Desulfomonile tiedjei DSM 6799: one gene and its partner. The protein of the gene in region 1 interacts with the protein of each later gene in a pairwise test. Links are inferred from orthologs where the notes say so. Each region holds a gene or a part of one and is shown on either strand. Other genes may lie near its edges.

Region 1 (16,104 bases):
AGCCGACCCGGAAAGCGACATTGCGTTGATCAAGATAGATGCCAAGAATCTACCGGCAGTCACGTGGGGAGATTCTTCAAAGTTGCGAGTCGGAGAGATCGTAGTAGCCATAGGCAATCCCTTCGGGTTAAGCGGTACGGTTACCAACGGTATCGTCAGCGCTACAGGCCGCACCAATATGGGTATTATCGGTTATGAAGACTTCATCCAGACTGATGCACCCATTAATCCCGGGAATTCTGGCGGTCCCCTCGTAAACATCAAAGGAGAAGTCGTTGGGATCAACACGGCAATAGCTACCCAGAGCGGTGGCTATATGGGCGTGGGGTTCACCATACCGTCTGACTCCGCCAAGCTCGTCATGGACGAACTTTTGAAGTACGGTAAGGTGCAACACGGTCTCCTGGGGATCAACATTCAGGACTTGACTGAGCCGCTTGCAAAATCCTTTGGGCGCACCGACCTCAACGGAGCACTTGTGTCACAAGTGGTGCCTGACAGCCCTGCTGCAAAAGCCGGTATCAAAACGGGTGATATCATTCTCGATTATAACGACAAGCCGGTCAGCGGAGCCTCACAACTGAAGAATCTCGTGGGACAGACAAGGCCGGGTTCTACCGCAAAGTTAACTATATGGAGGGACAAGAAAACCGCTGACGTAAGCGTTGCCATCGCAGAGCGAACCACCAAAACAGCGCAAGCTGAGGTCCCTGCTGCAAAGGCATCCAATGAGCTGGGAATCACGGTTGACAAGGTACCTCCCCAGTTGACATCAGAATTGGGTCTGAAGCAAGGAGTAGGTCTGGTGATCAAAAACGAGACCCCTGACGGTCGAGGTGCCGCAATGGGACTCAGGACCGGCGACGTGATTCTCGAGGTCGACAACAGACCTATCACGAGTTTGAGTGAATTCGACAAGGACGTGATGGAGGCCAAGCAAGACGGGGTAATTCGCTTCATGATTCAGCGAGGTGCCGCAACGATCTTTCTGGCGGAAACTTTCTAACACATAGACGAGACGAATAGGCACAAACCATGTAACAGGCAATCCGAGAGCACTTCGACGGTTTGCCTGTTGCATGCATTGCATATGGCGGGGGTTTACTGAAGCCTGATGGAGATGCTTTCCGCGGAAATTCTGAGCTGGCTTACCCATTACGGATACCTGGGGATTTTTTGTTTGTTAATGCTCGGTATTGTGGGAGCCCCTATTCCAGATGAGCTGGTTTTGACATGCGCAGGGTACATGATATTCAAAGGCTATCTTTCGCCTGGACTCACCGCAGCGTCAGCCTTTACGGGCAGTCTGTGCGGGATTAGTGTCAGTTACGCCTTGGGCCGCTTCATAGGTACCCCGATAATTTATAGATACGGTCATATTGTTAACATCAAACATGAAAGGCTGGATGCGCTTACCGCATGGTATGAGCGTTTCGGCAAATGGGCTCTGCTATTTGGGTATTTTATAGCAGGAGTCAGGCATCTGTCCGCGTTCATGGCGGGCACTTCGAGACTTCGGTTGCCCGTATTCGCTGCTTTTGCTTACACGGGAGCCTTCATATGGTCCCTTACCTTCATCTCAATCGGTTACATTTTGGGAGAAGAGTGGACGTGGGTAGCGGAACATCTAACTGCCTGGACTTGGGTGTCCCTCATGGCAATCGGTGTTATCGCTATTCTGCTTTTTGTCAGGCTGCAAAAGTCTCGACGGACCTAAAGTTTCAGAAAAGCGTCACCATCTGAATTCAATGAGTTGTCGCCAGGAACTGCCGCCGACCTTAGATCGCCATGGCCAATATCCGGAGACCCACCACTATGAGCGCCAGAGCGAGCCCTCGAATAATCCAATTGCCACGGATCAGTCCCGAAAGGTGCGCACCTAAAGGCGCACCCAGGAGCGCTCCGATGGCCAAAGAAAGAGTGAGATTTGCGTTATGAGGAAACGTACCCGTAACGACGTGGGTCATGGTCCCGGTAAAAGCCATGATGGAGAGGACAAAATGGGACGTAGCCGTCGCGACATGCACGGGAAAATTGAGAAAATAAGTCATCGCGGGTACATGGATGATGCCGCCGCCGATGCCGAGGAAACTGGAAACGTAGCCCACGACAAAGCTCAAACCGATACCCACGAGCGGGTTGAAAGAATAGTCAAAAACAACACCGTTTGCCTCCACCAGGTGGCGGGAAATCTTGTACTGATAATGGCGGACTTCTACAGATTCTCTCTTGTTTGTGCGAATAAGAAGAAAAGCAGCCCCCGCAACCAACAAGATCCCGAATACGGCGTCAAACAGCGTTCGGGGGACATAGCCGGTGTTCAGGGCACCCAGGATAGCTCCCGGAATAGTCGCTGCGGCGAACATCAGACCCGATCTATAGTCAATCCGTCTCATGAGAGCATATGCCTCCGAGCCGCCAAGGGCGTTGAAGAACACTACCGCCAAAGAGATAGATGTCAGTTGCTCAGGACTTTCTTTGGGAAAAAGGAGGAGTAAGATAGGCATCAACACGAAACCTCCACCGGCGCCGATCAGGGTCCCGTAGAGTCCCGTGCCGAAGCCGAGAGCGACATACCCCACAAATCGTTCAGCGGAAAACAATGTTGTCTCAGTCATGGTTGCTCCCGTTTTGCCTTGCCGTACGGAGTTGATTTATCTCCTCATTTCCTACAAATGGACCGAATCACGTTCAGGCTTTGAATCTCCTTCTGTTGTGCCGTTTGTCGGGACCGGGCAACGAAACGATTCGGGGCCTCATGTTCAGGGTCCCACGGATTCAGTGAATTTCGTCCTCCCCGCAAATCGAAGCCATTTTCCATCCCCCATTAGTCTCAAGCTTGATTGGTGCCAGGAGAGTAAGCTGCTGCGATGCCCCACGCTTATTACTATGGCTTGCTTTAACCTGGATCTAACAAGCTTGTAAAGCATCTCCTCCATTTCTTCGTCAAGCGACGCAGTAGCTTCATCAAGGAACACGTAATCAGGACACTGGAGCAAAATTCTGGCAAAGGCAATACGCTGCTGCTCTCCTAACGAAAGCAACTGAGCCCAATTGTCACGTTGATCGAGAACCGTCGACAGGTGTGAAAGATAGCAAAGGTCAAGGATTTCCGACAGATTCGCTGTTGAGCCCTCTGGAGCATACGGATAATACAAAGCTTGCCGCAATGTTCCCAGGGGCAGGTAGGGCTTCTGGGGCAAAAACATCACCTTGCCGTTTTCAGGCAAAAGGACGGTCCCGCGAGCAAACGGCCAGATGCCTGCGAGGGCTCGGATTAGAGTGCTTTTCCCGGATCCTGAAGGGCCCATGATGAGCAAGGATTCACCGGGCTCCAGATGCAGATCAAGATCTCTCAGCAACAGCTTTTGATCCGGCAAGAAGACACTGAGAGATTTTACGGAGAACGAACGATCGGATGACTTGAGATGCTTCAATTCTTCTCGAGTTTTGAGTATTGCAGTCCTGTCAACGGCACCTGTAAATCCTGACAAACGATTCACAATGGCATTCCAGCTCGCGATTGTCGTGTAACTGTTGATGAGATATGAAAGAGATCCATGCACTGAGGAGAATGCCGCGGCAGTTTGCATCAGTCCTCCCAGGTGCATCTGACCGGAAAAAAAACGAGGAGCGGCCATCAATATCGGAAAGATGACGGCAACCTGATTGTAGCCGCTTGTCAACCAGTTCAGCTTCTTCTGTCGTACCATTATTTGCCAGTAATTGTTGACTACAGCATTAAAGCGGGACAAAAATCCGGCACGCTCCTCCTTTTCGCCCCTGTACAGGGCAACGCCTTCGCTGTTTTCACGTAGGCGAGCCATACTATATCTGAAGTCGGCCTCGAACCGTTGTTGATCGAAATTGAGTTGTACCAAAGGTTTTCCTATACGCAAGGTGAGCCATGTTCCAGCCACCGAGTAACCGACGGCTGCCCAGACCATATAACCGGGGATTTTCAGCGTTCCCATTGAACCCAGATTAACGCTGAGGGTGCCGGATAATCCCCATAAAATGGCAATGAATGAGACCAGCGTGACTACCGAACTCAAGAGCGTAATGGTCAGGGATAGCGTTTGACCGATGAATGAATTGATGTCTTCACTGATTCGTTGATCGGGGTTGTCTGTCTTATCGTCCAGGAATTGCATACGATAATATGCTTGGTGGTTAAGCCACTTGGAGAGATACTTGGCAGTGAGCCACCGCCGCCAGCGGATCTGGAGCATTTGGCTGAGATAAAGCATGTAAACGGATTGGATGATGTACGCTCCTGCGAGTTCGGCAAACCTCAGAAGGTCGGTAATGAAGGCTGTCTTATCGGTTTTCTGGAGGGCATCGTAGAAGTCTTTGATCCATTCGTTGAGTAACACCTGAACGTAAACGCTTCCGAGGTTCATTGCCATGATCAAGACCAGCAGCGTGAGTGCACTCCACTTTTCTTCGGATGTCCAGTAGGGCGCTGTCAGACTCCAGAATTTATACCAGATGGAAGGGGTTACCTTATCTTTTTTCAAGTTTGTTTTCGAGAACATGATCGGATTGACGGTTTGTGCATCACTCATGAGTATTCATTACGTCGCGACCTGATGTTACATACATAGAACCTTGCGATATTGTCACCGATGTCATTTTCAGTTTTGGGTTCTTGGCGCTATTAATGCTTTCGTTCATTTGAATCTCGTTCGTTAACATTTACAATTTAATATGGAAGCCTTTTTCCAAATGTCAATGAACTGGGTCTTTTTACTAGAATGTATCGCCCCCATGCCTCACGTGAGGACACCGTGATGTTTCCGGCTCTTCGTTCCATAGTTTGGAAAAGTGGCCGAGTGGGAAAAGCCTCTCGGCATTTATGGGCGTGCCCAGTTCACTCTGCCCCAGTAGGTCTGATGATACGCATTTATCCAATTTTGCTGGACATGCCCCTGAGTGAGCTTTAGGCACAGGCATTCTTCACATCTCTAAGACGCTAATTTCACTAGCACATTGCATCGTAATTTGACCATCCGAAAAAAAGGGAGATGCCAGCTAAAAATTCTAATGTTCCGTTGCTGAGACTTTGCCGGCCAGCAAAGCGGGTTCGGCTGGATTGAATATTCGGTATGCAACAAGCTTCACTCGATCGTTCACGAGAAACCACAGCAATGCGTATACCCAGATAATCAGAGCCCATTTCCAACTTATGGGAACCATGAAAACTCCGTAGATGGCCGCCACAGTAGCGAGTAGTTTTGTAGCCACCGCAGACCATAGCAGAACAGGAGAAGGGGCAACTGACCAAAAAGGTCCTCGGGTTCGAGTGACAAATATCGTGAGATGTCCCGCCAGTGCCAGCTTGAGAAACATGAAGGTCTGGATTGCCTCGGGCCCGATATGAAATACCCGTTCGGCGAGGTAAAACAGTAAGAATGAAGAAATGACCCCGGCTATGCCCAGCACAGTGGAGATCTGTAACACCAGCGGCATGTTCCAGGATTCGGGTTGATTCTCGTAATGAGTTCGATCATAGGCAATGGCCAGGATAGGACCATCGTTAAGCAACGCGAGTAGGACTATCATGACCGCGGTTACGGGATAAAAGTTGAAAATCAAGATGGAGAGGGTCATGAAGAACAGAACTCGGACCGTCTCAGCAATGCGATAAATGGCGTAGCTGTTCATGCGCTGAAATGTCTTACGGCTCTCCTTGATTCCATCGATGATCACGGACAAACCAGGCGCCATTAAGACGATATCCGCAGCCGAACGTGCAGCGTCCGTAGCACCGGACACAGCTACACCAACATCCGCTTTTTTCAATGCAGGAGCGTCGTTCACGCCGTCTCCTGTCATTCCCACAATATGACCTTCTTTTTGCAGCACATCCACAATGTGGAATTTGTGCTCGGGAAAGACCTGTGCAAATCCATCTGAATCTTCGATAGCTTGAGCTAGTTCTCCAGCCTTGTGATGACTCACATCTTCGAAGAGTCGAGCATCAAGTATGTTAGTCCCCAAGCCGAGTTGGCTCGCTATTTCCCTGGCAATAGCGACTTGGTCGCCAGTAACCATTTTCAGCTTGACACCCATTGACTTTGCAGTCTCGATGGTTGTTTTGGAATCCTCTCGGGGCGGATCGTATAGCGGTAGTACTCCAACAAACTTCCACTGATCGCTTCCATCCGTTCGAGCCACACTAAGAGATCGAAAGCCCCGATGAGCAAACCCATTGATCGCTTCTTCAACCTCCGACCGGATATCGGGAGCATTGGAGCACAGCTTCAGAATTACTTGAGGAGCGCCCTTGGTGACCTTGAATGTCGCGCCGTCCGGAGCAGTGATCGACGCTTCGGTCCTTTTATTTACCGGATCGAATGGCTGAAAATGAGTTATGTTGTAGACGGTCACAGGTTCTTGTTCCTTCAAACCTGATATTATCGCGAGATCGATAGGATCCTGATCTTCAGCTCTGGAGGCCAGGACCGCATAGAGGATAGCTTGATCTCCCGTAAAAGGCTCTATAACGAACGGTTCCCCCAATGTGAGCCTGTTTTGCGTAAGCGTGCCGGTCTTGTCAGAACAGAGCACGTCTACGCCTGCCAGCTCTTCGATTGAAGCAAGCCGCGTGACAATGGCTTTCTTGGTTGCCAGCCCTTTAGCCCCCACAGCCATCGTAACCGACAGCACAGTGGGCATTGCCACGGGAATTGCGGCAACGGTAAGAACCAAAGCGAACTGCAGAGTAGTCATCATATTATCGCCGCGAAACAGGGCCACCACCAGGATCAGGGCCACTAAAGCAAGAGCAAGGACGATGAGGTAATCTCCAATCTTCAGAATTGCTTGCTGAAAGTGACTTACGGTGTGAGCCTCTTTCACCAACTGGGCACTCTTGCCAAAATAAGTGCTTGCTCCAGTTGCATAGACGATTGCATCTGTTTCACCCTGCTTAAGTACCGCCCCAGAATAGACTGTGTCACCTGACTCAAGGGTAACTGGCAGAGACTCTCCCGTCAGCGCAGACTGATCAACCTGAACCGGCTCGCCTTCCAAAAGACGAGCATCAGCAGGAACAATATCTCCGAGACGAATCCGAACGAGGTCACCAGGAACCAGTTCTCGAGCCGGAATCGTAGTCCATCTGTTATCCCGCTTGACACGGGCATTCAGGGCTAGTTGCTCTTTGAGCACCGCAATTGTATTCCCTGCCTGATATTCCTCCCAGAAACCTACAACAGCGTTTGCCACCAGGAGCACAAGGATAATCGCGAAGTCCGCCCAGTGATGAACCACGAGCGAAAGGATTGCGGCTATTTCGATCATCCAGGGGATTGGCCCCCAAAAATACGAGAGAAACTTAACGAGCGGATTTACATGCCGTTCCGAAATTTCGTTATAACCGTATTTTTCCAGTCGGTTACGAACATCATCCGAGGACAGGCCACTTCGGATATTGGTGGCAAGCTCTGCAACGAAATCCGAGATTGCTGCAGTCTTTAAAGTGTCAGGATCCATTGCCGTCCTTTTCATGCAACATCTGCCAATTTTTCATTCGGCAGCCCATTCAACGTCAATCCTGCTGTTTCAACTCCACTGGAGCCAGGGTGGAATCCCGAGTTAAGCTCGAACCCACTCCAAAGCTTCCTTGAGCTGCGCTTCAGAAAAGGTTCTTACTTCTCCCTTCATGAAGTGGGAGGCAATCTTTGTGGCCCATTCGATCCACTTGGCTCCGCCGACAACAGCTAATTTCTCGAAATCATTTCTGTGCCGGAGTCCGAATATGGCGTCATCCCAAGCGGCATGAGCTTCCCATCCGGCAAAATCTCCGGGCAGATAGAGAAGCATCTTTGCCTTTCTGGATTGCTTGATAATTTCTTCGACCTTAGGAATCAACATGTCTTTATAGTCGGCATCGGTGAGTTTGCCGGTCGCCTTTAATGCGATTACGGAACCGTTTGATTGGGGCATTGTTTCAATCATGTTGCTGCTCCTTGGACTCATTACAATGTGAGCGGAGAAGAAGTCCGGGGACTTCGCGTAACTGACGATTTGCTGAATTGCCCTGGCGGGACATCAAGGTCGATGTTGTAAAGGAATGTACAGGCATTTTCAGGGACCCGGCTTTTCAGCTCAGGAGGTCCTTTTTCATTTGTTCAAAATCTTCTCGGGAGATTTCGCCCTTGGCGTACCTTTTCTTCACGATGTCGAGAGGAGTCTCGAAATCTTTTCTTTCCCCCACACGTGATTCTCTTGATGCATCCGAAAATCCCTGGGCTCCTCGGCCGGCAAGCGCATAGATCAGCAGCCCGATGACAAGTAGAGTTAATAACCATCCCCATGGTGCCATCCACATGCCCCACCCCATCATATGATCCATCCAACCGTATTGCTGTCCGATGGGCACCGGTTACTCCTCTGAGAAGATGCAGAGTTTCTTACAGTTTTTCTTTAATTTGCCTGTGTCCGATTCGCGCTGCCACGAGGGTTATCAGCAAAATTGAAAGCCTCGGGACTCACGTGCAAGTGCACGCGAGGTCCTCAGCAGAATCAAACCTACAACTTACATGACGATAGACAGGCGGGTATCCGCCCGGACTCCCAGTGAAATCCACGCATACAGTCGTCGTAGCAGTCGCTGTGCTCATCGGAGTGCATGGTTCTGAAACTCTTGAACAAGTCTCCGTGAAAACCTCCTTTCCTGTCCACAGGAGACTTCCATGCGACCAATATGGTCTGCGCCAGAAACAGGAATCCAATTACCGCCATTGCAGGTACCAGGATTATGACTGCAAGACTAAGGTCCATTACGTGTCCCTTCCTTTTTGACAGAGCTCATTCTTGTTACAGAGCTCATTGAATTTTTCTAGCTAGTTAGACAGCCTTCCGCACTGTTTGTTCAGGGTAAATTAGACGGTTCTTGTTCCTCCTGTGGTCGTCAGGAGCCGTTATTTGAATGGTGCCGATTCCGGTCCGAAACCTGACTTTTTCTTTATCCAATCATTGTGCATGTCCAACATTGAAGTTCTCGGAGTCTTGTCAATCTTCAGACCGTTTGATAACCTTTGTAATGGTGATTGCAATGACACCCAATTGGCTTGAGCGAAGGTAAGGTGCACCTAAGATGGCCAAAAGTGGGGTTTCGTTATCTGAAGTACATCGCACAGTAGACATTCCTAAGGGAGCGAGCATATTCAAACGAATGTTCGCCTTCTTCGGGCCTGCGTACCTGGTGAGCGTGGGGTACATGGATCCGGGAAACTGGGCCACGGATCTGGAGGGTGGTGCCCGATTCGGGTACACACTTATCTGGGTTTTGCTGATGTCCAATGCAATGGCTGTGCTGTTGCAGACGCTGTCAGCCAGATTGGGTATTGTTGCAGGCAGAGATCTCGCTCAGGCATGCCGGGACACGTATCCCCGGTCCGTCAATTATTGCCTCTGGATTTTGGCTGAGATCGCCATAGCAGCCTGTGACCTTGCAGAGGTTCTGGGAACGACTATAGGTCTCAATCTGCTATTCGGTATTCCTTTGTTTTGGGGAGTCATTATTACCGGTTTCGATACGTTGCTCTTTCTGGCCATTCAGAGATTTGGCGTTAGAAAATTTGAGAGCCTCATTCTCTTCCTCATAACTATAGTCGGGCTGTGTTTCGTATTCGAGGTCGTAAGATCGGGACCTGCATGGGGTGAAGTAGCTAAAGGCTTCGTACCGTCCATTCCGGAAGGGGCACTCTATGTTGCAATCGGCATCATCGGTGCTACAGTCATGCCGCATAACCTCTATCTTCATTCCGCTCTCGTGCAAACCCGTGCGTATGACACGTCGCCCGAAGGCAAGCGGCAGGCGTGCAGATTCAATTTGATAGATTCCACGCTTGCGCTCAATGCCGCTTTTTTCGTGAACGCCGCCATTCTGATCGTTTCAGCCGCGACATTTTACAGGAATGGCATCGTTGTCAGCGAACTGCAGCAAGCACACAGTCTCTTGTCTCCTCTATTGGGAACCGCTTTGGCCGGATTCGCCTTTGCTTTGGCCCTCTTGGCTGCCGGCCAGGCTTCTACCATTACGGGCACACTGGCAGGACAGATTGTCATGGAGGGATATCTCCATTTCAAGATCAGGCCGTTCCTCCGCAGACTTCTCACCAGGATGGTCGCTGTGGTGCCTGCAGCATTGACAATATTGTTCATGGGAGAGGCAGGCACGTACAAGCTGCTCATCTTGAGTCAGGTCATTCTGAGTCTCCAGTTGCCGTTCGCAATAATTCCTCTCATTCATTTCACGAATAACGAGAGTATGATGGGCGAATTTGCCAACAACAATTGGGTGAAGACAATTGCTTGGATAGTAGCGACCATTATCGTAGGGTTGAACGCGAAACTGGTAATCGATCAACTCTCCGAATGGATTGCAAGCAGCCCCGAGCCCGTGTGGATCTACGTAGTCGTTCTGCCGATCGTTGCAGGAATATTTTTATTGCTTGCATACGTGGCACTGAGACCTTTTGTTCGCTTTCCCGGAAGAGAAGAAATCCCCGCTTGGAAAAAACTCAGTCATCTGATCCGCTCACCGGAATATGATCTGGATCTGGAAGTGCCCAGGTATAAGCGAATCGGAGTCGCTGTTGCTCATACAGATGATGACAAGAAGGTGTTGAGCCATGCCCTTCTGCTTGCTCGCCAACATGACGCGACACTATGCCTTTTCCACGTAGTCGAAGGAGCCGGAGGAGTGGTATTCGGCAGTGATGCGTACGACAAAGAGGCACGACAGGATGAGCAATACCTCAAGCGACTGGCTGAGTCACTCGGCTATCGTGGGGTCGAGGTTGAGTTCTTTCTAGGATTTGGAGTGGTGACGAGCGAATTGGTGCGATTGGTCCAGGAGCAACACATAGACGTTCTTCTCATGGCCGGCCACGGTCACAGAGGCATAAGCGACATACTATTCGGTAGCACCATTTCTCCCGTGAGACACGGCTTGGATATTCCGATTGTCATAGTCAGGTAGACCGAGTTGCCGGAATGCGAGAGCATCTGGGCACGGACAAGGAGAATGCGCACCCACCGATTTTCGAGAAGCGCTTTTCTCAATCGGACAAAAATTCTCACATTTGCTGTGGGACGAACTCGCAAACCGGGCGGTGACTTGAAATGCAATCCAACTGATGAAGAAATATAGTTTGGGTACCATTTGGGAACCTTATTATTTGCTCGGTCGTCTAAACCTGATAATTTAAGATGTGGGAGCGTGTAGTTTGCGTACGCCCCCGAGAGGCCTCCACCATGAATATTCCATGAATATTCAATTGTGTTTGCGCAAATTAGGATTTTGTTTACGTGAATTGGAAACCTTTGACTTTTGGGGGTTAAATGAAGAAGAAATTTTCCGTTTTTGCAGGCTTGTTATCCCTATGTTCCTCGCCTTTCCTCGGAGGTTGCAGCTCAATACTCTTGTTGAACCCCAAAGGACCGATTGGAGAGGCGGAGCGGTTCGTCATCATTGCGGCCATCGTGCTCATGCTCATCGTCGTCATTCCCGTCTTCATCATGGCTATTTGGTTTCCCCGAAAGTACAGAGCCTCCAATACAGAATCGACCTATATGCCGAAATGGAGTCATTCCGGAAAAATCGAATTTTTCATGTGGGGTGGTCCCGTTGTCATTGTTACGCTTCTTGCGATTCTGGCCTGGAACAGCACTCATTCTCTGGATCCCTATCGACCCATTCCTTCAGCCGACAAGCCCATCAACATCGAAGCAGTATGCCTGGACTGGAAATGGCTGTTCATCTACCCGGATCACGATATCGCGATCGTGAATGAAATCACTTTTCCCGTGAATGTTCCGCTCAGCTTCAAAATCACCTCTGACACCGTAATGGCTTCCTTTTTCATTCCGCAGTTGGGCAGCCAGATTTACGCCATGGCAGGCATGCAAACTCGATTGCACCTCCTGGCTGATAAACCGGGCGCTTATGCCGGTCACAATCAGCAATTCACCGGTCGCGGGTACCCTAACATGCATTTCAAGGCGCATGCGGTTTCCCGTGAAGAGTTTGAATCGTGGGTGCAGAAAATCAGACAGTCTCCGGAAAAGCTCGATCTCGACAGATATGAGAAGCTCGCAAAGCCGAGCGACGGCTACCATCCCGTGACGTATTTCTCTTCAGTCAATCGCAATCTGTTCGAGCATATCCTGCGCAAATACCATCCGACTCCGGACAAGAATCACGGCCCCATGACGGGAGGCTCTGTTTCGCCACACGCAAGAACCGACGTTTTAGAGGAAAATTGATATGTTTGGAAAATTAAGCCTTTCAGCGATTCCTTATCACGAACCAATCACCATAGGTGCCGTTGCTGGTGCGGTTCTCTTGGGATTGGCGATCATGGGATTGATCACGTATTACAGAAAGTGGACCTATCTTTATAAGGAATGGCTGACCAGCCTGGACCATAAAAAGATCGGCATCATGTACATCATTCTCGCACTGATCATGCTGCTGCGCGGATTCTCCGATGCGATCTTGATGCGCGGCCAGCAGGCCGTCGCCGCGGGAGGAGCCCTTGGCTATCTGAGCCCTGACCACTTCAATCAGATATTCAGCGCTCACGGTTCGATCATGATCGTCTTCATGGCCATGCCGTTTCTTGTCGGGTTGATGAATGTCGTTGTGCCGCAGCAAATTGGAGCTCGCGATGTAGCCTTTCCTTTTCTGAATTCGCTCAGTCTCTGGCTGACCGCAGCCGGGGCGTTGCTGATCATGGTTTCTTTGGGTGTGGGTGAGTTTTCCAAAGCCGGGTGGTCGGGATATACGCCTCTGACCGAAATAGAATTCAGCCCCGACGTAGGGGTTGACTATTGGATATGGTCCTTTCAGATCGCCGGTATCGGCTCGACTTTGACCGGTATCAATTTTATGGTCACCATCATAAAAATGCGGGCTCCAGGCATGACGCTCATGCGTATGCCGCTGTTCGTTTGGACCAGTTTCTTCACTATGGTGCTCGTGGTTTGGGCATTTCCGGTTCTGACTGCCGCTCTCGCCATGCTGACACTCGATCGCTACCTGGGTATGCATTTTTTTACCAACAATCTCGGCGGAAACTTGATGATGTATGTGAACCTTTTCTGGACCTGGGCTCATCCCGAAGTCTATATCCTGATCTTTCCGGCTTTCGGGGTCTTTTCGGAGGTCACAGCCACTTTCTCAGGAAAACGGCTATTCGGCTACACATCCATGGTCTGGGCAACTGCGGCCATCACGGTTCTGTCCTTTTCTGTCTGGATGCATCATTTTTTCACCATGGGTGCCAGCGCGAACGTCAACCTCTTTTTCGGCATTGCCACCATGCTGATTGGCATCCCCACCGGGGTAAAGACCTTCAATTGGCTCTTCACCATGTATCGTGGCCGCATACGTTTTACTACTCCGATGTTATGGACCCTGGGGGCTATCGTGACCTTCGCGATCGGCGGGACTTCGGGGGTGCTGTTGTCAATACCATCCGCTAATTACGTGATCCACAACAGTCTGTTCGTGATCGGTCATTTTCATAATACGATCATCCCCGGAACAGTGTTCGGCCTTTTTGCAGGTTATTATTATTGGTTTCCAAAGGCCGTCGGCTTTCGTTTGAATGAGAATTGGGGCAAACGCGCGTTCTGGTGTTGGCTGATCGGCTTTTTACTTGCCTTTGTTCCCCTGTATGTGCTGGGCTTCATGGGCATGCCTCGCCGCATGGCGTATTATGCCACAACGGCCTGGCATCCCTATCTGCTCGTAGCTGCGTTGGGCGTGGCCGTGATCTCGCTCGGCATCCTCTTTCAGGGAATCCAACTGCTCGTCAGTATTAAAGAGCGCACTGCCCTCCGCGATCGGACCGGCGATCCCTGGGACGGCCGTACGTTGGAGTGGATGACATCTTCTCCTCCACCCGTGTACAACTTCGCGAAAATACCCGTCGTAAACGAAATCGATGCCTTTATGGACATGAAGGAAAAGGACATCGCATATCGTCGGCCGGATCGATATACCGATATCGAAATGCCGAAAAATGCCCCGCACGGCATAATCCTCGGCGGATTGGCTTTCGTGTTCGGATTTGCCATGATCTGGCACATCTGGTGGTTAGCCACACTGGCTGCTCTGGGTATGCTTTTCACAGTCATTGCCCGTTCCATGGACGATGACATCCATTACGTCATACCCGCCACCGAGGTCGAGCGTATTGAAAACGAACGCTATCGACAGATGGCTTTTGCAGAGAAATGATGTCCCCAGACGGACAGACCGTCACAACCCCCTGTAGCGGAGATGTACATGACGACAACAGACGCTTCGACCATCGGTATCGCTCATGACCAAGTAGTTGAACATCCCGATACCATCGAGATGCAGACACTCGGTTTCTGGCTTTATCTTATGAGCGACCTCATTATATTTGCGACACTCTTCGCCACCTTTGCCGTCCTGGGCCGCAGCTACGCGGGCGGGCCGACGGGAAAGGAATTATTCGAGCTGCCTTACGTATTGGCTGAAACCCTGCTCCTGCTCTTCAGCAGCTTCACTTACGGCCTTGTCATGTTGGCCGTGCACAATGGTATGAAGAAGCGGGTTCTAACAGGACTCGCTGTTACCTTTCTGCTGGGGCTCGGATTTGTCTTGATGGAGATCAACGAGTTCCACAGCCTGATTGCACACGGCCACGGACCGGACGTGAGCGCCTTTCTTTCGAGTTATTTTACTCTGGTAGGAACTCATGGCACCCATGTGGCTTTCGGGCTGATCTGGATGGCGGTCATGATAGGTCAGGTAGCCGTCAAAGGGTTGACATCTCCAGTTCAATCACGGCTGATGCGTCTGAGTATGTTCTGGCATTTCTTAGATATCGTTTGGATCGGCATATTCAGTATCGTGTACCTGATGGGAGTTATGTAAATGAGTCAAGCATATATCGACAGCACTGGCGCCAGCAGGGGAAGTCTTACATCGTACGTCACCGGTTTTGTTCTGTCCCTCATTCTCACGGCCATTCCGTTTGCCCTGGTGATGAGCGGTACGTGGTCGTCCTCGGCGATTCTAGTCGGTATCTTCAGTGCGGGCATCGTGCAGATTCTGGTGCACTTGTATTTCTTTCTGCATCTGGACAGGTCATCAGACGCGAGTTGGAACGTGTTGGCGCTCATATTTACCGTACTGATCATGGTCCTCTTCGTCGGGGGAAGCATCTGGATCATGTTCAATTTGTATCACAGAATGATGTGAAAATGCCTGAACGGATCAAAAACTATGTGCTCGTTGCTAAACCGGGGATCGTTCTGGGCAACCTGATCTCCGCGGCGGCCGGCTTCTTTCTTGCCTCCAGAGGCCGGGTTGATGTCGGTACGCTCCTGGCGACACTCATCGGCATATCCCTGGTTGTCGGTTCCGGTTGCATTTTCAACAACTGCATCGATAGAGAAATAGACCGAAAGATGATCCGGACACGCAACCGCGCCCTTGCCAGAGGGCTCATCTCACTCAAGGCCGCCGTATTATACGCAACAGTATTGGGCATTGCCGGCATGGCCATGCTCTGTGAGGCAACAAATCTACTGAGCGTTCTCATCGTGCTGGCGGGCCTTGTGATTTATGTGGGAGTATACAGCCTTTATATGAAGCGAAATTTCCTGTACAGCGCCTTGGTCGGCAGTCTGGCGGGAGCCGCCCCACCCCTTGCCGGATACTGTGCAGTCACCGGCCGCTTTGACATGGGTGCATTGATATTGTTGGCTATCTTCAGCCTCTGGCAGATGCCTCACTGCTATGCTATCGCGATTTTTCGGCATGACGATTACACTGCTGCGGCTATTCCGGTTCTGCCGGTAAAGCAGGGAACAGCGGCTGCAAGAAAGTATATTGTCGGTTACATCCTGGCGTTTATGGCCGCCACGATGCTGCTGACCTTCGGGGGGTACACGGGTTACTCTACTTTGGCAGTGGCGACTGTGCTGGGCTTGTGCTGGTTGCATATTGCCCGGTCAGGGTACAAGGCGACCGATGAGCGGCTCTGGGGAAAAAAGCTTTACGTCTTCTCCATTCTGACCATATTCATTCTGAGCGTCATGATATCT
Region 2 (16,077 bases), 310 kb from region 1 along the record:
AATGATCGCCGTCCTCAGGAATGTAGCGACACCTGGCGCTTGAAAAAGAAATCTGAAAGAGACTCGCTTCGGCCAAAGTCTTCAACCGCAGCAGTTCGAGCCCTTTTCCACCGGCATTGAAGTCGTACGGTCGTTTGCTGGAATAGTCATCCGTGATTTGCGTGTTATGAAACCCGTCAAATATGAATTCCCGGTCACCGATGGCAATTCCCACTCCCCAGTCTTGCACCGTTAGGCTCATGCCGCCGGTCACGCGTTCGGCTGTCACAAGTATTTCTCCTCCGTTGGGAACCGCTTCCACGGAGTTTTTCACCAGAGTCTTAATGACAGTGACCAGCAGCGAGCGATCCAGCACAACCTGCAAGTCGGACCCTATGCACGTGCCGATTGTAACGCTCCGATGAAGGAAGTGGAGACGTAATTCCGCGAGAATCTCTTCGATAGTGCTCCGGACTTGGATAGTTTGCGGATCGATTACCGGTGGATTGAAGATTTCTTCGATGATACCGGAGAGTTCAGCGAGGCGCTTGATATTTCGTTCAACGCGGGCAAAGGCTTTTTGTTGCTTTTCCGTCGATCTTTCATCCGCTGCCAACGTTCCGACGGATGCAGTAATTATCGCAAGGGGAGTTCTCAGTTCGTGTGAAAGATGATTCACGGCTCTGCGTTTCATCTGCTCCAGGGATTTCAACGCGGTTACATCCCTGAATACCACGACAACGTTCTGTAAGTCCGGAACACATACATCATAATCGAGAAAGGACGGAGCAAGCGATAGATAGACAACTTGCCCGTCTGCACGAGTATATTCAACGTCAGGGTGCAACTGCCTCTTACCGGATTGGACTGCGTGCATGAAGGTATCTGCAAATTCACTATTCCGTGGATCGCTGAAGACTTCGTAGAACTGTCGTCCCACGAGATCTTCTTGCTCGAACCCAAGAATTTTCAGAGCTGCGGGATTGGTAGTATGTATCTTTCCGGTACACTCCAGAGTGATGACCCCTTCGTTCATGCTTTTCAGAATAATTTTTTCGATGGGATCGGGAACGAAGCGAGAATCCTGAGAGGGATCGGAACTCATGCTTACCTCGTTGTCGGCAGATAGGTTGGGCCGGATCTTAAAAATAGCAGAAAACACATCTCCTTCCTATGGTTTCGTTCGATTCTTGATGAAGTAGAGAGAAATTGAACGCCGGAACACTTGCGTACCCGTGGGGAAAGGGTTACCTATAACGAAGAATGCCTTGGGTATGCACATATAGGCATCCAGAACGCGTTTTGCCGCGAGAAATCGCGTCCGGAGCGCAACCGAGGAGGTTATCTATGGAGAAGGGGCCCGAATGTCCGCATTGCGGCGAAAAAATGGATCCTATTGAGACTCCCTTGGAGTCGTCATGGGGCGGAGAAATCCACTATGTGTGTTTCAACGACGAGTGCTGCTATTTCAAAGATAGCTGGCAGTTCCTTGAAAACCAAGGGGTAACCGGCACAGGTTATCGGTGCCGCATGGATCCCAGAGGTGCGTGTGGACCCCTTGCAGTCTGGTCTTCGGACGCAATCAAGAATCGAATCTGCAGTGATGTAGAAGGCAGCACAGAGAAATAGCGTAATCGACCGGTCACCCCCTGCCGGTCGTTTTTATTTTGAACCGACAAACCGCGGTCGGTTGATGATAAATACTGCTCCCTTGGAATTCCGAGCGATCCGGTTTATGCTGTATGGGCAAGAGTAAATAAATAAAATGACCAGGCTTGTATTATGCCCCAGAATCAGCTTCTTTCGTTTTCCACAAAGTTACTGTTGATTGGTGCGCTCGGTCTCTTCCTCCTTATTTTCTCGCTGGAATCAAGTGCACACGCACTGGAGAAGAAATCTGAGCGGATGAGCTTGTTTGAAGTGCCCACCACGGGCAAGATCATGGACGTGGAGTTTCGACCGGAATTCGACGAATGGTGGGTAAAGTGCCGCGAAGGGGAGAACATCTCGGTGTATACGTTCGACAGGAGAGCCAATAAATGGGGACGGGTTCAATTCATGCCCAGGAAAGCGGACGCCAAAACGCACGTAGAAGAGCCTGAAAAGCCCGCAATTCCGCAAAGTGCCCCGGCTCCCAAGCCCCCCGAACCGGTGAAACCACCTGAAACCAAGCCTGAACCCACAAAACCGCCGGAACAGAAAAAAACCGAGACCCGATGGTGGGATCCGCTCAATGTATTTAAAGGTGGAGAAAGACTTATCAAGTCTCTTGAAGGGAAGTAAGTAGCTCCGGGTGAACTGGAAGAACCACAAGGAGGAACTTCTCTTGAGAAGTTCCTCCTTGTTTTACACGCGGCAAAGAATGCAGCACCGGTTTTCGGATTCGAAGATCGGTTCCACGGATCTGAACCCTGCAGACCGGAATAGAGCCACCAGACCTTGCGTATTGGGAAACCACCAGTTGTAGCAGCGTTCTTCATGAACATGGGAGTAACCCGGGAACACGAATTCCCACAACGGCCTGTCATTCACATTTTCAGCATGCTTCATTACTGCAGATTCTATAATCGCGATATCGCGAGTAGCCGCCAATACGTTCTTCGCAGCCAGAAACGGATCGGAACAGTGGTAAATGACTCCCAGGCAAAAAACTAGATCGAATTGCTGCTCCAGCACCGGAAGCTCATATACACTCATCTGCCGATAATCGATATTCAGTCGGAGGACGTCTCGCACAAATTCGGCTTGTCTTAAGTATCCAGGAGACGTGTCGATTCCGAGCACGTACTGTGCGTTCCGATTCTTAGCCGCGACACTGAAGAATCCGGCGTTGCAGCCGATGTCCAGTACACTCATTCCGGTTAGATCGAGTGGAATATGCTTGTCCAGAATCTCCCATAGCGTTTGAAGGTGCTTCACCGGCTCACGCATGGTGAAAATTCCATTGCCCAGGTCGATGCAATGGAACCATTCTTCCTCGTTTCCCAGCTCGTTTATTCTGGCAAGTATCTCTTCGGGAGATGATTTCTGTATATCAGGCATGTCGTTCCTTTCTTTTTCCGAACTGAAGCAGAAGGAGTCGGATCACTCTCAGCCCAATACGAATTCCCTCTCGATGATTATTACAGTCCACGTTTATCCGACAAGTTAGTTGCTCTGTAAACCGATAGTACATTAGGCACATTTCATGCCAGAAGAACAGATTTTGCCGAGTGTTTCTCTCATTGCGAGATTGACGTATAAAACCTCTGCTACCAGCAAGTAAGTTTTGCCATCACATTGTCTCAAAATATCGGAGAGAATGCAAAGCAAGTCCTTCGAAAGAAAAGGGGCAAAAAATACCCCTTTATCGAAAAGAAAAGGTGCGCGAAGTGCCCGGATTTCGTGAAGAAGAAAGGAATTCATGAGAATTCTGGATGAATGGCAAGAAAAGTATTCAGCATGAGTGGATTCGGGTATGACTGCAATTCTGAACGCGTTCGGATTTGGATTTCTTCTCTTCGCGATGAGAATCGAATATTCTGCGAACTAGGTTCTTAATGCATACGGATAAGGGATAAATCATGCTAACTCGAGGAAGTGGTATACTCATTCATATAACATCTCTGCCGTCCCGCTTCGGAATAGGCGATCTTGGGCCATGGGCGTATAAATTCGTAGACTTCTTGGCTGAAAGTAGACAGAGTTTCTGGCAGATACTACCTCTGACAGTCACCAACCCGGGCCACCATTCTCCCTATAACAGCCCGTCCGCATTCGCGTGCAATCCGCTCCTGATCAGTCCGGAATTTCTCGTGAGAGACGGATATGTATCGAACGACGATTTGGGAACACCGAATTTTCGGAACGATCAGGTGGACTATTCCGCTGTCGAGCAATACAAAATTGGCTTGCTCTGGAAGGCCTTTTGGACATTCAAGAAAAAGACCGATTATGAATATGAGCTCTTTATCGAGAAGAACCGGATATGGCTTGATGATTTTGCCTTATTCATGGCTTACAAAAAGCGGGTCGACAACAGGGGCTGGAACGAATGGCCGTACGAAATCCGCGATCGTCATCCTGAAGCGCTCAAAGCCATCGCGAGAGACCTGAGCCAATATGTGGAAATGGAAAAGTTCGTTCAGTTCATATTCCACAAGCAATGGACCGCGCTTTCCGAATACTGTAAAGAGAAAAGCATCCAGTTGATCGGCGACATTCCGATCTATGTCGATTTCGACAGTGCTGATGTCTGGTGCCATCCGCAATATTTCAAGCTGGATGAGAACAAGAAACCGTACGCGGTGGGAGGCGTTCCTCCCGATTACTTCAGCGAGACCGGTCAACTCTGGGGAGTTCCCATATATCAATGGGGTACTCTCGAGCATGACGGCTTCAAATGGTGGATTCAACGTCTCGAGCGCAACCTGAGCCTTTGCCAGTTTCTCAGGATCGATCATTTCAGAGGATTAGTGGGATACTGGGAGGTGCCGGCCCACGAACAAACGGCAATCAACGGCAGGTGGATCGAGGGGCCTGCCGAACGATTCTTCAAGGCAGTGCTCAAGAAATTCCCCAAAATTCCACTTGTTGCAGAGGACCTTGGTATTATTACTCCAGACGTTCGCGAGGTGATGCGGACATTCGAATTACCCGGTATGAAAGTGCTGCTGTTTTCCTTTGGCGACGACCAGCCCACAAATCCATACACAGTACACAATTTCGAGAAAAACTACATTGCGTACACCGGGACTCACGATACCAATACGATTCGGGGGTGGTTCGACCATGAAGCTTCTCCCGAGCAAAAGCAGCGAGTCTGGGAGTATCTGGGACGGAACGAGGCACCCGACGAGTTGCACTGGGATATGATACGACTGATAATGATGTCTGTTGCTGCGGTGTCCATGTTTCCCATGCAGGATGTGCTCGGGTTGGGGAACGAATCCCGGATGAATTTTCCTTCGGTCAAAGAGGGCAATTGGCGCTGGAGGCTCCTTCCGGAGCAGCTAACCCCTGAGCTTACGAAAAAGCTTGCTCGCCTGTCGGTACTCTATGGGAGAGCATGAAAAGATTGCCACAAATATTCTGAGGTTTAGCAGACACTCGAACACGAGACATTGGTTGGGGATTGGCTGTCCCCGTCGGTACAATCTATCGATATCATTGGATATGAAAGATCACGGAGAAACTGTCTCAAATATCGAAATCTATCCCAGATCGTAGCACGTATTTCTCATCATCATTCCGGCCTGAGTGTAGGGGCGGACCTGCGAGTCCGCCCAATTGAGGGCAGACGCATTGGTCTGCCCCTACCATGACGGACAATCGTGGCACGATTTCTTGTGCATTCGAGACTCTTGAGACAGTCTCCGCAGGCTGGCACCCACCAGTATTTCTATCCTCAATCGGACGTCAATTTCGTGCAATTCTTATAGTTTCTGTTTGCTTCGCAAGACAACGTCTATTTAATCAATTCCGGGGGCTGTAGAAAGATAAATTCCCGCATGCATACCACTTGACAAACGTCCCCCCATGGCCATCTGTACCAGGGAAACCGGAGATAACTTCCGATTTTTATTCCTAAATTATGTAATTGCCGTATCTTCGTGTTTCTGACTATCAGGGGTGTGAGGCGGGAAACTGCCTGGTGAACCCTGTTGGGCCCCCGGGTAATCTTAAAATGGTCCGAGAGGAGGCAGATTTGACGGAACAGGATCGTAAGGAAACAAATATTTCGAATCGCGGCGAACCGGCTATTGAGCCGCGGCACCCCACTGCTCCGCAGGTGGTATCCAGTCCGGAAGAGAAAGAAAGCGGTTCGGAACCCGAGCCTGATCGGCAGCCAGAAGTGGATCCTCTCGAGAGTGCCCAAAAGGAAGCCGCGCACAACCGCGATAAATGGATTCGAGCCGTAGCAGACCTGGAGAATTATAAGAAACGAGCCATCCAGGAGAGAAGCAATCTTCTGAAATATCGAAATGAGGAACTGCTCAGAGACTTACTCGCGGTGATCGATAATCTGGAGCGTGCACTACAACACAGCGGCAACGAGGAAAAGGCTCATGCGCTCACTGAAGGAGTGGCCATGACCGCGAAGATGTTTGCGGACGTTCTCAAGAAATACGGAGTGACTGAAATTAAAGCCATCGGTCAAAACTTCGATCCACATGTGCATGAGGCTATCATGCGCGTCCCGGTTGCAGAGGGAAACAAACCCAACCAGGTGGTGGAGGAAGTCGAAAAAGGATACATGTACCAGGATCGCTTACTGAGACCTGCCAAAGTGGTGGTTTCCACTGGTGCGTAATATGGAGCAATCGTGCTCGAGAAATATTTTGAATGAGGTAACGAGGAGGAAACATGCCGGGAAAAGTAATAGGAATTGACCTGGGAACCACCAACTCATGTGTGGCCATCATGGAAGGTGGGGATCCCACGGTCATCCCCAATTCCGAAGGCGGACGGACCACTCCGTCAATGGTGGCTTTCACCGATTCGGGCGAACGTCTGGTAGGTCAGGTTGCCAAGCGCCAGGCCATAACAAACCCCGAGAACACGCTTTTTGCCATTAAAAGACTGATCGGACGCAAGTTCAGTTCCGGTGAAGTTCAGAACGATATAAAGGTCCTGCCGTATAAGATAGTTGAAGGAAAGAACTCAGACGCAGCCGTTAGAGTCCGAGGCAAGGATTACAGCCCTGCGGAAATCTCTGCAATGATTCTGCAGAAAATGAAACAAACCGCTCAGGACTATCTGGGAGAAGAGGTCACTGATGCTGTTGTGACGGTGCCCGCGTATTTCAACGATTCACAGCGGCAAGCTACCAAAGATGCAGGCAGGATAGCCGGTCTGAATGTCTTGAGAATCATAAACGAGCCTACAGCGGCTTCCCTTGCCTATGGGTTGGATAAGAAGAAGGAAGAAAAAGTCGCCGTTTTCGACCTGGGCGGCGGTACTTTCGACATTTCCATCCTGGAAATAGGTGACGGCGTTTTCGAAGTCAAATCCACCAATGGCGACACCCATCTTGGCGGCGAAGACTTCGATCAGCGATTGATCGATTATCTTGCGGACGAATTCCGAAAGGATCAAGGAATAGATCTGCGCAACGACAAAATGGCCCTGCAACGACTAAAAGAAGCGGCGGAGAAAGCAAAAATAGAACTCAGCTCGTCCATGGAAACGGACATTAACTTGCCGTTCATCACCGCGGATGCCTCCGGTCCGAAACACATGACCATGAAATTGAGCAGGGCGAAACTGGAAGCCCTGGTGGAAGATCTCATCGAAAAAACTGCCGGTCCCTGCAGGACAGCAATGAAAGATGCCGGCCTTTCAGCGAATGACATCAATGAGGTCATCCTGGTGGGCGGCATGACACGAATGCCCGCGGTGCAGGCCAAGGTGAAGCAACTCTTCGGAAAGGAGCCTCATAGAGGAGTAAATCCGGACGAAGTTGTCGCCATCGGCGCAGCCATTCAGGGAGCCGTGCTCAAGGGCGAAGTGAAAGACGTGCTTTTGTTGGACGTCACTCCGTTGTCTCTTGGAATCGAAACTCTCGGGGGCGTGTTTACGAGGCTTATCGACAAGAACACCACGATCCCCACGAAGAAGAGTCAGATCTTTTCGACTGCGTCGGACAATCAGCCTTCGGTCTCTATCCATGTCCTGCAGGGCGAGCGGGAGATGGCAGCGGGGAACAAAACCCTCGGTCGGTTTGAGCTGGTGGGAATTCCACCTGCACCGAGAGGAGTGCCCCAAATCGAAGTTGCCTTTGATATCGACGCTAACGGCATTGTGCATGTCTCCGCAAAAGATCTCGGCACAGGGAAAGAGCAGTCCATTCAAATAACCGCTTCAAGCGGCCTGACTGAAGAAGAAATCCAACGTATGGTCAGGGACGCTGAATCCCATGCTGAAGAGGATAAAAAGAAACGGGAGCTTATTGACGCACGTAATCAGGCGGATTCACTGGTCTACATGACTGAGAAATCCTTGAAGGAACACGGCGATAAGGTGGATTCTTCAGTCAAGAGCGCGATTGAAGCTGCGATTACGAAGACCAAGACCGCAATGGAAGGCTCTGACGCTCAAGAGATAAAAACCGCTGTCGACGAACTGCAGACTGCCTCTCACAAACTGGCCGAAGCCATGTACCAGCAGGCTGCCGGACAGGCCGGAGGTCCGGGAGGTCCCGGAGCTGGTGGCTTTGAAGGTGCCGGTCCGCAGGGTGGCGCACAGAAGAAACCTGATGAAGACGTCGTAGACGCAGATTTTGAAGAGGTGAAGGAAGAGCGCAAGAAATAGACTCGTCGGTGTTCCAACACGTTGAAATTTCAACTAAGTCCCCCTTAAGTCCCCTTTGAGAAAAGGGGGACTTATAGTCAGTGCAAAAAATTCTGTCGTTTATTCCGCGAGTGAATTACAGGATATTGGTAGAGACCGGCGTCCCTGCCGGTCCATTCTATCGATATTATTGATCATATTGAAGGTGTGCCGGCACGGAGGCCGGCACCCACCAATACTCTTTTTGTGAATCAGACATTAGTTTTGGCACTGACTATAGGAGGAGAGTATGCGTCGGTCTTGCCATTTTGAGCGTTCCGGCACCCTTCGTCTTCGGTTCGAACTCGCCTCATTTACTAGATGATGATTGCAATCCTATTTGTTTTTTGTCCGGGGTATTGACCCTTGAATCACTGCGTGTTACACAATTCGGATAGCCTTCGGCCCCTCGTTCGATTCACGAGCGAAACTTCAGCATGATCTTCCGCTATGCAGGTCCTGTGAGAAGTTATTCGTCGTTTCGAAATCCCGCGTGATCGCGCCCTCACTGAAACTCTCCGGAAAGGGGATGTATGGTGAGTTCGGAAAACGATGCAGTAAGCATTGCCTGTATATCGAACGCGATCTCGGAGTCGGGGGACCTGAAGTTGACAAACAGAGGTCTCAAGAATGCCACAGATAATACCCTTCAAAACAACTCACTACAGCGATCGGTACTCGGCCGAACTCGATAAACTTATAACTCCCCCGTACGACATCATCTCTCCGGCCGAGCAGGAAGCTTTTTACAAAGCTCATGAACTCAACGTTATCCGACTGGTACTGGGCAAGGAACTCCAGAGCGACTCCAATGGGAGCAATCGGTACACCCGCGCTTCAGATACCCTGAAAACCTGGCTCAAGGAAGGCGTGCTCGCTGTTGACGAACGCCCGGGATTTGCCGTGTACAGAATGGATTTCGAGCAGCCCGGCGGAGGTCGGCGTTCCATTGACGGATTCGTGGCCCTGGTCAAAGTTGATGATTATGGCAAAGGCAAGGTGCTGCCTCACGAAAAGACTTACAAGGGGCCCAAGGCGGATCAACTCAATCTTCTTCGCGCGTGCCGGGCACATTTCACGCCGATTCACAGTCTTTTCCCCGATGATGATGCTACTGTGGTGAATACCTATTCCCGCTTCATTCAGGGTAAGCCTTTTCGCGAAACCGTGGATGCAGATGGAACGATTCACCAGGTCTGGATCATTCATGACGAAGATGCCATTGCAACTATTCAGAACGCCCTGGAATCGAAAAGTATATTTATCGCAGACGGGCATCACCGGTACGAAACGGCACTGGCTTACAAACAGGAGCGCATAGCAGCCGGAGATTCGAGTCCCGACGGCCCCCATGAATGGGTCATGATGTATCTGACCGCAATGAACCATCCGGGCCTGCTGATTCTTCCGGCTCACCGCATGGTTACCGGACTGAAGAACTTCGATCCATCCCGGATGGAAGAAGCGCTGGCTGCGTACTTTGAGATCGAGATGGTGTGCTTTTCAGAGCAGAACCGTGAAGAAGTGTCTGCGCAACTCGTGGAACGTATCCGGTCCTACTCCGATATTGGCGGGAAATTCGGTATGGTCATACAGGGCGAGAATTGTTTTCGTCTCTTGAGACTCAAGGATTTCGGCAAAGTGGATGCAGCCATGGATGCGGACATCCCGTCTTCTCTCAGAGGGTTGGATGTGACGATTCTTCGTGAAATCATAATGAATTTCGGTCTCGGCATGGACAAGGAGAATTGCGAAGGACAAATAGCGTATACACCGCTGATATCCGAGGCTCTCAGTAAAGCATTGAACGGGGAATATCAGGTCAGTTTTATCCTGAATCCCACTCGGGTCGATCAGATGCGTACGGCAGCGGAGTTGGGACATAAACTGCCGCATAAATCAACGTACTTCTTCCCCAAGATATCTTCGGGGCTGGTGTTCAACGTCTTCCGATAAGGGGCACTCCTCGAAGCAAATTGCGGATTGTTTTACGTGGACACCATCAAGACAACCGAGTCCGTAGACGGTCTACTCAGACACAAAATCCGAGTGGTCCAGGCAAAGAAAGGGTACCGCGTCAGCGAAGATGCAATCATTCTGACCTGGTTTGCCCGGCCCGAACCTGGCGATTGGGTCCTGGATGCAGGATGTGGCTGCGGAGTGATAGCCTTCGGTCTCGCTGCTCGAATGAGCGGAATCCGTATTGTCGGTCTGGAAATTCAACCGGCCCCTGCTCACAGAGCGGCACGAGGGATCAGGTTGAACAAAATGGAATCTGAAGTATTCATCATTCAGGGAGATTTTCGCCACGCGGATCGCTTCTTCAGATCCCAGTCGTTTGATTCCATTGTCTCGAATCCTCCGTACCACGAGCCGGGTCGCGGCAAGATAAGCACTCAGGAAGAAAAGGCTCTTTCCAGGCATCAGATGATGCTGCCCCTGGAAGACCTGTTTCGCGTTTCCGCGTGTCTCCTGAAAGCTTCCGGTGGATTGACGTTTGTTTATCCTGCTTCCCGCTGGGAACGCATTAAGATTGCCATGAAAGAGACTGGCTTTGGAGCGGTTCGTGTGCTATGGATTCACTCGCAGAAGGATGCGGAAGCAAGCCTGGTGTGCATTGAAGCCAAACGTAAACAGTACAGTACCAACCTGACCCAGATGCGTCTGGTCCTCTACAGTTCTCCGGGTGTGAGAACCCCCGCGGCTGAGGCCATACTGGCGGGAGAAGATCTCCCTGAACTGTGTGAAAGGAGCGACTTTTCATCCTTGCCGATGAACAGTATAGCGTAGAGCACAAATGCGGAAAGAGCGGGTGCGCGATGCATGTGCCCATTAACGGCAGGAGACCGGGCGCTTGAGGGACGCTGTACGTTCGGAAGCGGACTGTCACATAGCGTGACCGGGTCCGGTATGAAGCAGAGTCGGGATGAAACCGACCGGAGGTGAATGTGGAACAGTTTGAAAGAATAAAAAGACTGCCGCCGTACGTTTTTCAGGTGGTGAACGAATTGAAAATGAGACTACGGCGCGCAGGCGAGGATATTATCGATCTGGGAATGGGCAATCCTGATATCCCTACTCCCAAACACATTGTCAGTAAGGTGATGGAAGCGATCCAGAACCCCAGAAATCACCGATACAGCGCATCCATGGGGATACCCAAGCTCAGAGAGGCTTTTGCATCCTGGTGGAAGAGGCGCTATGACGTGGATCTCGATCCCGTCACGGAAGTGGTTGCAACCATGGGAGCGAAAGATGCGCTGGCCCATCTTGTTCTTGCAACTATAACTCCGGGCGATGTAGTTTTCGTGCCTTCTCCCACGTATCCGATTCACCCTTACTCGGTGGTAATCGCCGGTGGCGACCTGAGACACATTCCGATCAGACCGGATCACGATTTCTTTGAGGATCTAAAAGCTGCAGCACGGCTCACCTGGCCTCTGCCGAAAATGTTGATCATCTCGTTCCCTCATAACCCGACAACAATGGTTGTGGACCAGGACTTCTTCAAGCGTATCGTTGAATTCGCCATGGAATATAAGATCATGGTGATCCACGATTTCGCGTATGCAGATCTTACCTTTGACGGGTACAAGGCTCCGAGCTTTCTTGCTGTCCCAGGCGCGAAAGAAGTGGGCGTGGAAGTATTTTCCATGTCCAAAAGCTATTCCATGGCAGGCTGGAGGGTAGGGTGTGCAGCCGGGAATCCCCAGATGATAGAAGCGCTTCGGCGTCTCAAGAGCTATATAGATTACGGAATTTTTCAGCCGGTTCAGATTGGTTCTATCATTGCACTCAATGAGGATCAGTCCTGCGTTCGAGAAATCGTAGACGAGTACAAAGAACGCAGAGACGTTTTGTGCTCGGGACTGAATGACTGCGGCTGGTCTTTGACACCGCCTTTGGGAACCATGTTCGCGTGGGCCAGGATTCCTGAACAATTCAGGGGAATGGGCTCCCTCGAGTTCTCAAAGCTAATGACAGAGCAGGCAAGAGTTGCTGTAAGTCCCGGAATCGGCTTCGGTCCTTTCGGTGACGAGTACGTGAGATTCGCACTGGTCGAGAACAGAATGCGCATTCAGCAGGCTGTTCGCGGTATCCGCCACTTCATGCAGCAAAACGGCCAAAGCTGCGCGGAGCCCCCCTTGGCTCAGTCTGCAGCAGTCTAGGTACTCGAGAGAAGATCGTCAGGCAATGTCGGTACGGCGAAAGCTGTACCGCATCATCATTCCGGCGGGCGGCTTCGGACAATATTTGCCGTCTTCGCCGGTTTCTGTTTGAAGGAACTCGTTTCGAAAAACGTCGGACTGTAAAAAAACGGCCTTTTTCAAAACCGCGTTACCGTGGATCATACATTTCGCAGTTACGCACATAAGACAGCGAAGGCTGGAGTGTGTCCTGAGCGGAGTGATTAGACGGCTTTGCGTCGTCCGGAGCGAAGGATACCTTCAGCCTCCCAGATTATGAAAAGAAAAGCGAATGTATTACAACCTGTTCCACTGACTTCGATACCCGTGAGGTTTGGTTATGAAGGAAGTTTCCATAGGATTGATTGGATTCGGCACGGTCGGTGCAGGCGTCGTGCAAATTCTCGAAGAAAACCGTGACGTGCTCGAAGCTCGAGTTGGGGTTCCCGTCCGCCTGAAGCGAATCGCAGATCTGAATATAGAATCCGATCGCGGCGTAAAAGTGGATCGGAGTCTTCTCACTACAAATGCGATGGAAGTGGTAAGAGATCCTGAGATTTCCGTTGTGGTCGAACTGATTGGAGGGTACGAACCCGCGAAAAGCCTTATCCTGGAAGCCTTCAAGAATGGTAAACAGGTTGTCACTGCAAACAAAGCACTTCTTGCGGAACACGGTCCGGAGGTTTTTCAGGCTGCGCATAAAGCCGGAGTCGATATTGGATTCGAAGCAGCGGTTGCGGGAGGTATTCCCATCCTTCGATCCCTGAGAGAAGGGCTGGTTGCCAATCGTTTTGACAAGATACTCGCTATACTAAATGGCACGTGCAATTTCATTCTTACTGCCATGGATTCCACTCCTGGTGTTTCTTTTGACGAAGTATTGAAGAAAGCTCAGGAACTTGGGTATGCAGAAGCAGATCCCGCTCTGGATATCGATGGTATCGATTCGGCTCATAAGCTTGTGTTGGTTCTGAGCCTTACCCACGGGATTCGGGTTCCTCCCAGGAGTATCCATGTGGAAGGCATTCGCAATATCGATCCTTTCGATGTGGCAATGGCGCACGAGTTCTCGTATAAGATCAAACTGTTGGCCATAATCCGGAGAGATGGCGACAATGTGGATGCCCGATTGCATCCTACCTTGCTTCCTGAGGATCATCCCCTGGCTCGGGTTGACGGAGTGTTCAACGGGATCTTTCTTCATGGGGACATGGTGGGAGATCAGCTCTTCTACGGCCGTGGGGCCGGCAGAGAGTCCACCGCGTCCGCGGTTATCGGTGATGTGATAGAAATGGCACGGAGCGCTGCCCGAGGAGAAGCGGGGCGCGTTCCCCCATTGGGTTATCCGGAATCCTGGAAAGCGTCCGGAAAACTGAAAAACATAAGCGAAATAGTCACGAATTACTATCTTCGTATTAAGGCGATGGATCGACCTGGAGTACTCTCAAAGGTGGCGGGAATTCTGGGGGAGCATCAAATAAGTCTCCATTCGGTCGTGCAAAAGAGCAGACAGAGCTCCGCCGCTGTGCCGGTTGTATTCTTGACGCATCTTGCCAAGGAAGCTGACCTGCAAATTGCTTGCGAGAAGATCAGCCGACTGGATGATGTCGAAGGTGCTCCGGTCATCCTGAGAATAGAAGACGAGACGCTTAACTAGGATCTTTTGGAGATAAACATGTGGAAAGGCATCATAAGACAATATCCGGACTTCTATCGATTCGCATCCGATAGTCACGTGATAACGCTTCTGGAAGGGAATACTCCGCTTATTCCGGTTCCACGATTGGCAGCCAAAATTAAACCGGGGATCTCGCTGTACTTGAAGTACGAGGGACTCAATCCCAGTTCCTCGTTCAAGGACCGGGGCATGACTCTGGCTGTTTCCAGAGCAGTGGAGGCTGGGTCGAATTCCGTTATCTGCGCGTCTACCGGCAATACGTCTGCTTCGGCTGCGGCATACGCGGCAAGAGCCGGAATCAAGGCTTTCGTGCTCATTCCGGAAGGCAAAATAGCTCTGGGAAAGCTTGCTCAGGCTATGATTCACGGTGCCATCGTCATTAAAATCCTCGGAAATTTCGACGAGGCATTGAAATTGGTACGTGAAATATCTGATAATTATCCGGTAACCTTGGTGAACTCGGTGAATCCTCACAGGATCGAAGGTCAAAAATCCGCGGCATTCGAGGTCTGTGACGCTCTTGGCGTTGCACCTGATTATCACTGTCTGCCCGTTGGCAATGCAGGAAATATCACCGCGTACTGGGCAGGTTACAAGGTATACAAGGATGCGGGAAAGATAAACGCATTGCCGAAAATGTTCGGATTCCAGGCAGAAGGAGCAGCTCCCATTGTGAGAGGTCATATTGTGGAAAATCCTGAGACTGTGGCAACTGCCATCAGAATCGGAAACCCGGCTTCGTGGAAACCGGCGGAAGCCGCCCGAGACGAATCCGGAGGTCTCATCGATATGGTAACTGATGAGGAGATTCTGGAAGCGTACAAGATGGTTGCATCGCTTGAAGGAGTCTTCTGTGAGCCCGCCTCTGCCGCTTCTATAGCCGGTCTGATCAAAAAGAGCCGCGAAGGCTACTTCGAGACAGGATCGACAATTGTATGTACTCTCACGGGACATGGACTCAAAGATCCCGATAATGCCATAAAGGTGTCAACCGATCCGGTCACTTGCGAGCCGGATATGAAGAAGGTGCTGAATGTCCTCGGATTCTAAGACAAAATACGTAATACTCGTCCCGGATGGGATGGCAGACTCGCCCATGAAAGAGCTGGATGGGGCAACTCCGCTGCAAGCAGCAAAAACTCCCTGGATGGACAGCATGGCTGCAACCGGTAATCTGGGAACCGCACGAACGATTCCGCATGGAATGGAACCGGGCAGCGATGTGGCCAATCTTTCAATTATGGGATATTCCCCTGATACTGTGTATACGGGGCGTGCTCCGTTTGAAGCCGCTTCCATGGGGGTTCATCTCAGACCGGAAGATGTGGCTTTCAGGCTCAATCTGGTGACGCTTGAGCGGAATTTCACGCTCATGGTCGATCACAGTGCGGATCATATAGCCACTCCGGAAGCACACGACATCATTGAAGAGATGTTTCCCGTTGCAGAAGCTTTCGGTCTGGTGATTGTGCCGGGCGTTTCCTACCGGAATCTGCTGGTATGGCGTGACGGACCGACGGGGTGCCTCACCCATGCGCCACATGATTTCCCGGGAGAATCCATAGCGACTCGGCTGCCTACAGGTGAGGGAGCAGACGTACTGCTCCGGTTGATCATCAAATCATGGAAGCTCTTTGAAACGCATCCGGTAAACCAGCGTAGGAAAAGGCGCTGCCAGGGAGCTGCCAATTCTGTCTGGCCCTGGGGTCAGGGAAGACCTCCGAAAATCCGGACATTGACCCAGAGATTCGGCATTTCGGGAGCAGTTGTCGCTGCTGTTGATCTCGTGCGCGGCATCGGCAAATATGCCGGTTTGGACATCATCGACGTACCTGGAGCGACAGGCTACCTGGACACCAATTATCAGGGCAAAGTGGACGCCGCTCTGAGTGCTCTTGAAGACAAGGATTTCGTTTTCCTCCA

Evidence for each region.
Region 2: the proteins of DESTI_RS09645 (region 1) and grpE interact in binary tests that used the Escherichia coli proteins (3 or more experiments, as listed by UniProt). The link is inferred for Desulfomonile tiedjei DSM 6799 from one-to-one orthologs.

What each region holds. Positions count from the first base shown.
Region 1 is NC_018025.1:2,310,468-2,326,571, reverse strand. What follows is about bases 8,617-11,551. They hold DESTI_RS09645 (Nramp family divalent metal transporter), read left to right. Parts: upstream 8,617-9,106; coding sequence 9,107-10,996; downstream 10,997-11,551. Other genes in these bases: cyoA (ubiquinol oxidase subunit II), read left to right, coding at 11,359-11,551; DESTI_RS09650 (hypothetical protein), read right to left, coding at 8,617-8,790. In the rest of the region: DESTI_RS09685 (DegQ family serine endoprotease), read left to right, coding at 1-1,006; DESTI_RS09680 (DedA family protein), read left to right, coding at 1,115-1,717; DESTI_RS09675 (sulfite exporter TauE/SafE family protein), read right to left, coding at 1,779-2,618; DESTI_RS09670 (ABC transporter ATP-binding protein/permease), read right to left, coding at 2,763-4,568; DESTI_RS09665 (plasma-membrane proton-efflux P-type ATPase), read right to left, coding at 5,044-7,515; DESTI_RS09660 (SpoIIAA family protein), read right to left, coding at 7,603-7,965; DESTI_RS09655 (SHOCT domain-containing protein), read right to left, coding at 8,111-8,389; more of DESTI_RS09650, read right to left, coding at 8,539-8,616; more of cyoA, read left to right, coding at 11,552-12,282; cyoB (cytochrome o ubiquinol oxidase subunit I), read left to right, coding at 12,284-14,263; cyoC (cytochrome o ubiquinol oxidase subunit III), read left to right, coding at 14,312-14,929; cyoD (cytochrome o ubiquinol oxidase subunit IV), read left to right, coding at 14,930-15,256; cyoE (heme o synthase), read left to right, coding at 15,259-16,104. UniProt on the Escherichia coli protein: H(+)-stimulated, divalent metal cation uptake system. Involved in manganese and iron uptake. Can also transport cadmium, cobalt, zinc and to a lesser extent nickel and copper. Involved in response to reactive oxygen.
Region 2 is NC_018025.1:2,005,435-2,021,511, forward strand. Bases 4,561-7,468 are described here. They hold grpE (nucleotide exchange factor GrpE), read left to right. Parts: upstream 4,561-5,665; coding sequence 5,666-6,271; downstream 6,272-7,468. Other genes in these bases: malQ (4-alpha-glucanotransferase), read left to right, coding at 4,561-5,030; dnaK (molecular chaperone DnaK), read left to right, coding at 6,325-7,468. In the rest of the region: DESTI_RS08410 (sensor histidine kinase), read right to left, coding at 1-1,084; DESTI_RS08415 (ogr/Delta-like zinc finger family protein), read left to right, coding at 1,327-1,608; DESTI_RS08420 (hypothetical protein), read left to right, coding at 1,762-2,262; DESTI_RS08425 (class I SAM-dependent methyltransferase), read right to left, coding at 2,326-3,021; more of malQ, read left to right, coding at 3,543-4,560; more of dnaK, read left to right, coding at 7,469-8,271; DESTI_RS08450 (DUF1015 domain-containing protein), read left to right, coding at 8,920-10,245; DESTI_RS08455 (tRNA1(Val) (adenine(37)-N6)-methyltransferase), read left to right, coding at 10,282-11,079; DESTI_RS08460 (aminotransferase class I/II-fold pyridoxal phosphate-dependent enzyme), read left to right, coding at 11,238-12,458; DESTI_RS08465 (homoserine dehydrogenase), read left to right, coding at 12,817-14,133; thrC (threonine synthase), read left to right, coding at 14,152-15,204; DESTI_RS08475 (cofactor-independent phosphoglycerate mutase), read left to right, coding at 15,188-16,077. UniProt on the Escherichia coli protein: Participates actively in the response to hyperosmotic and heat shock by preventing the aggregation of stress-denatured proteins, in association with DnaK and GrpE. It is the nucleotide exchange factor for DnaK and may function as a thermosensor.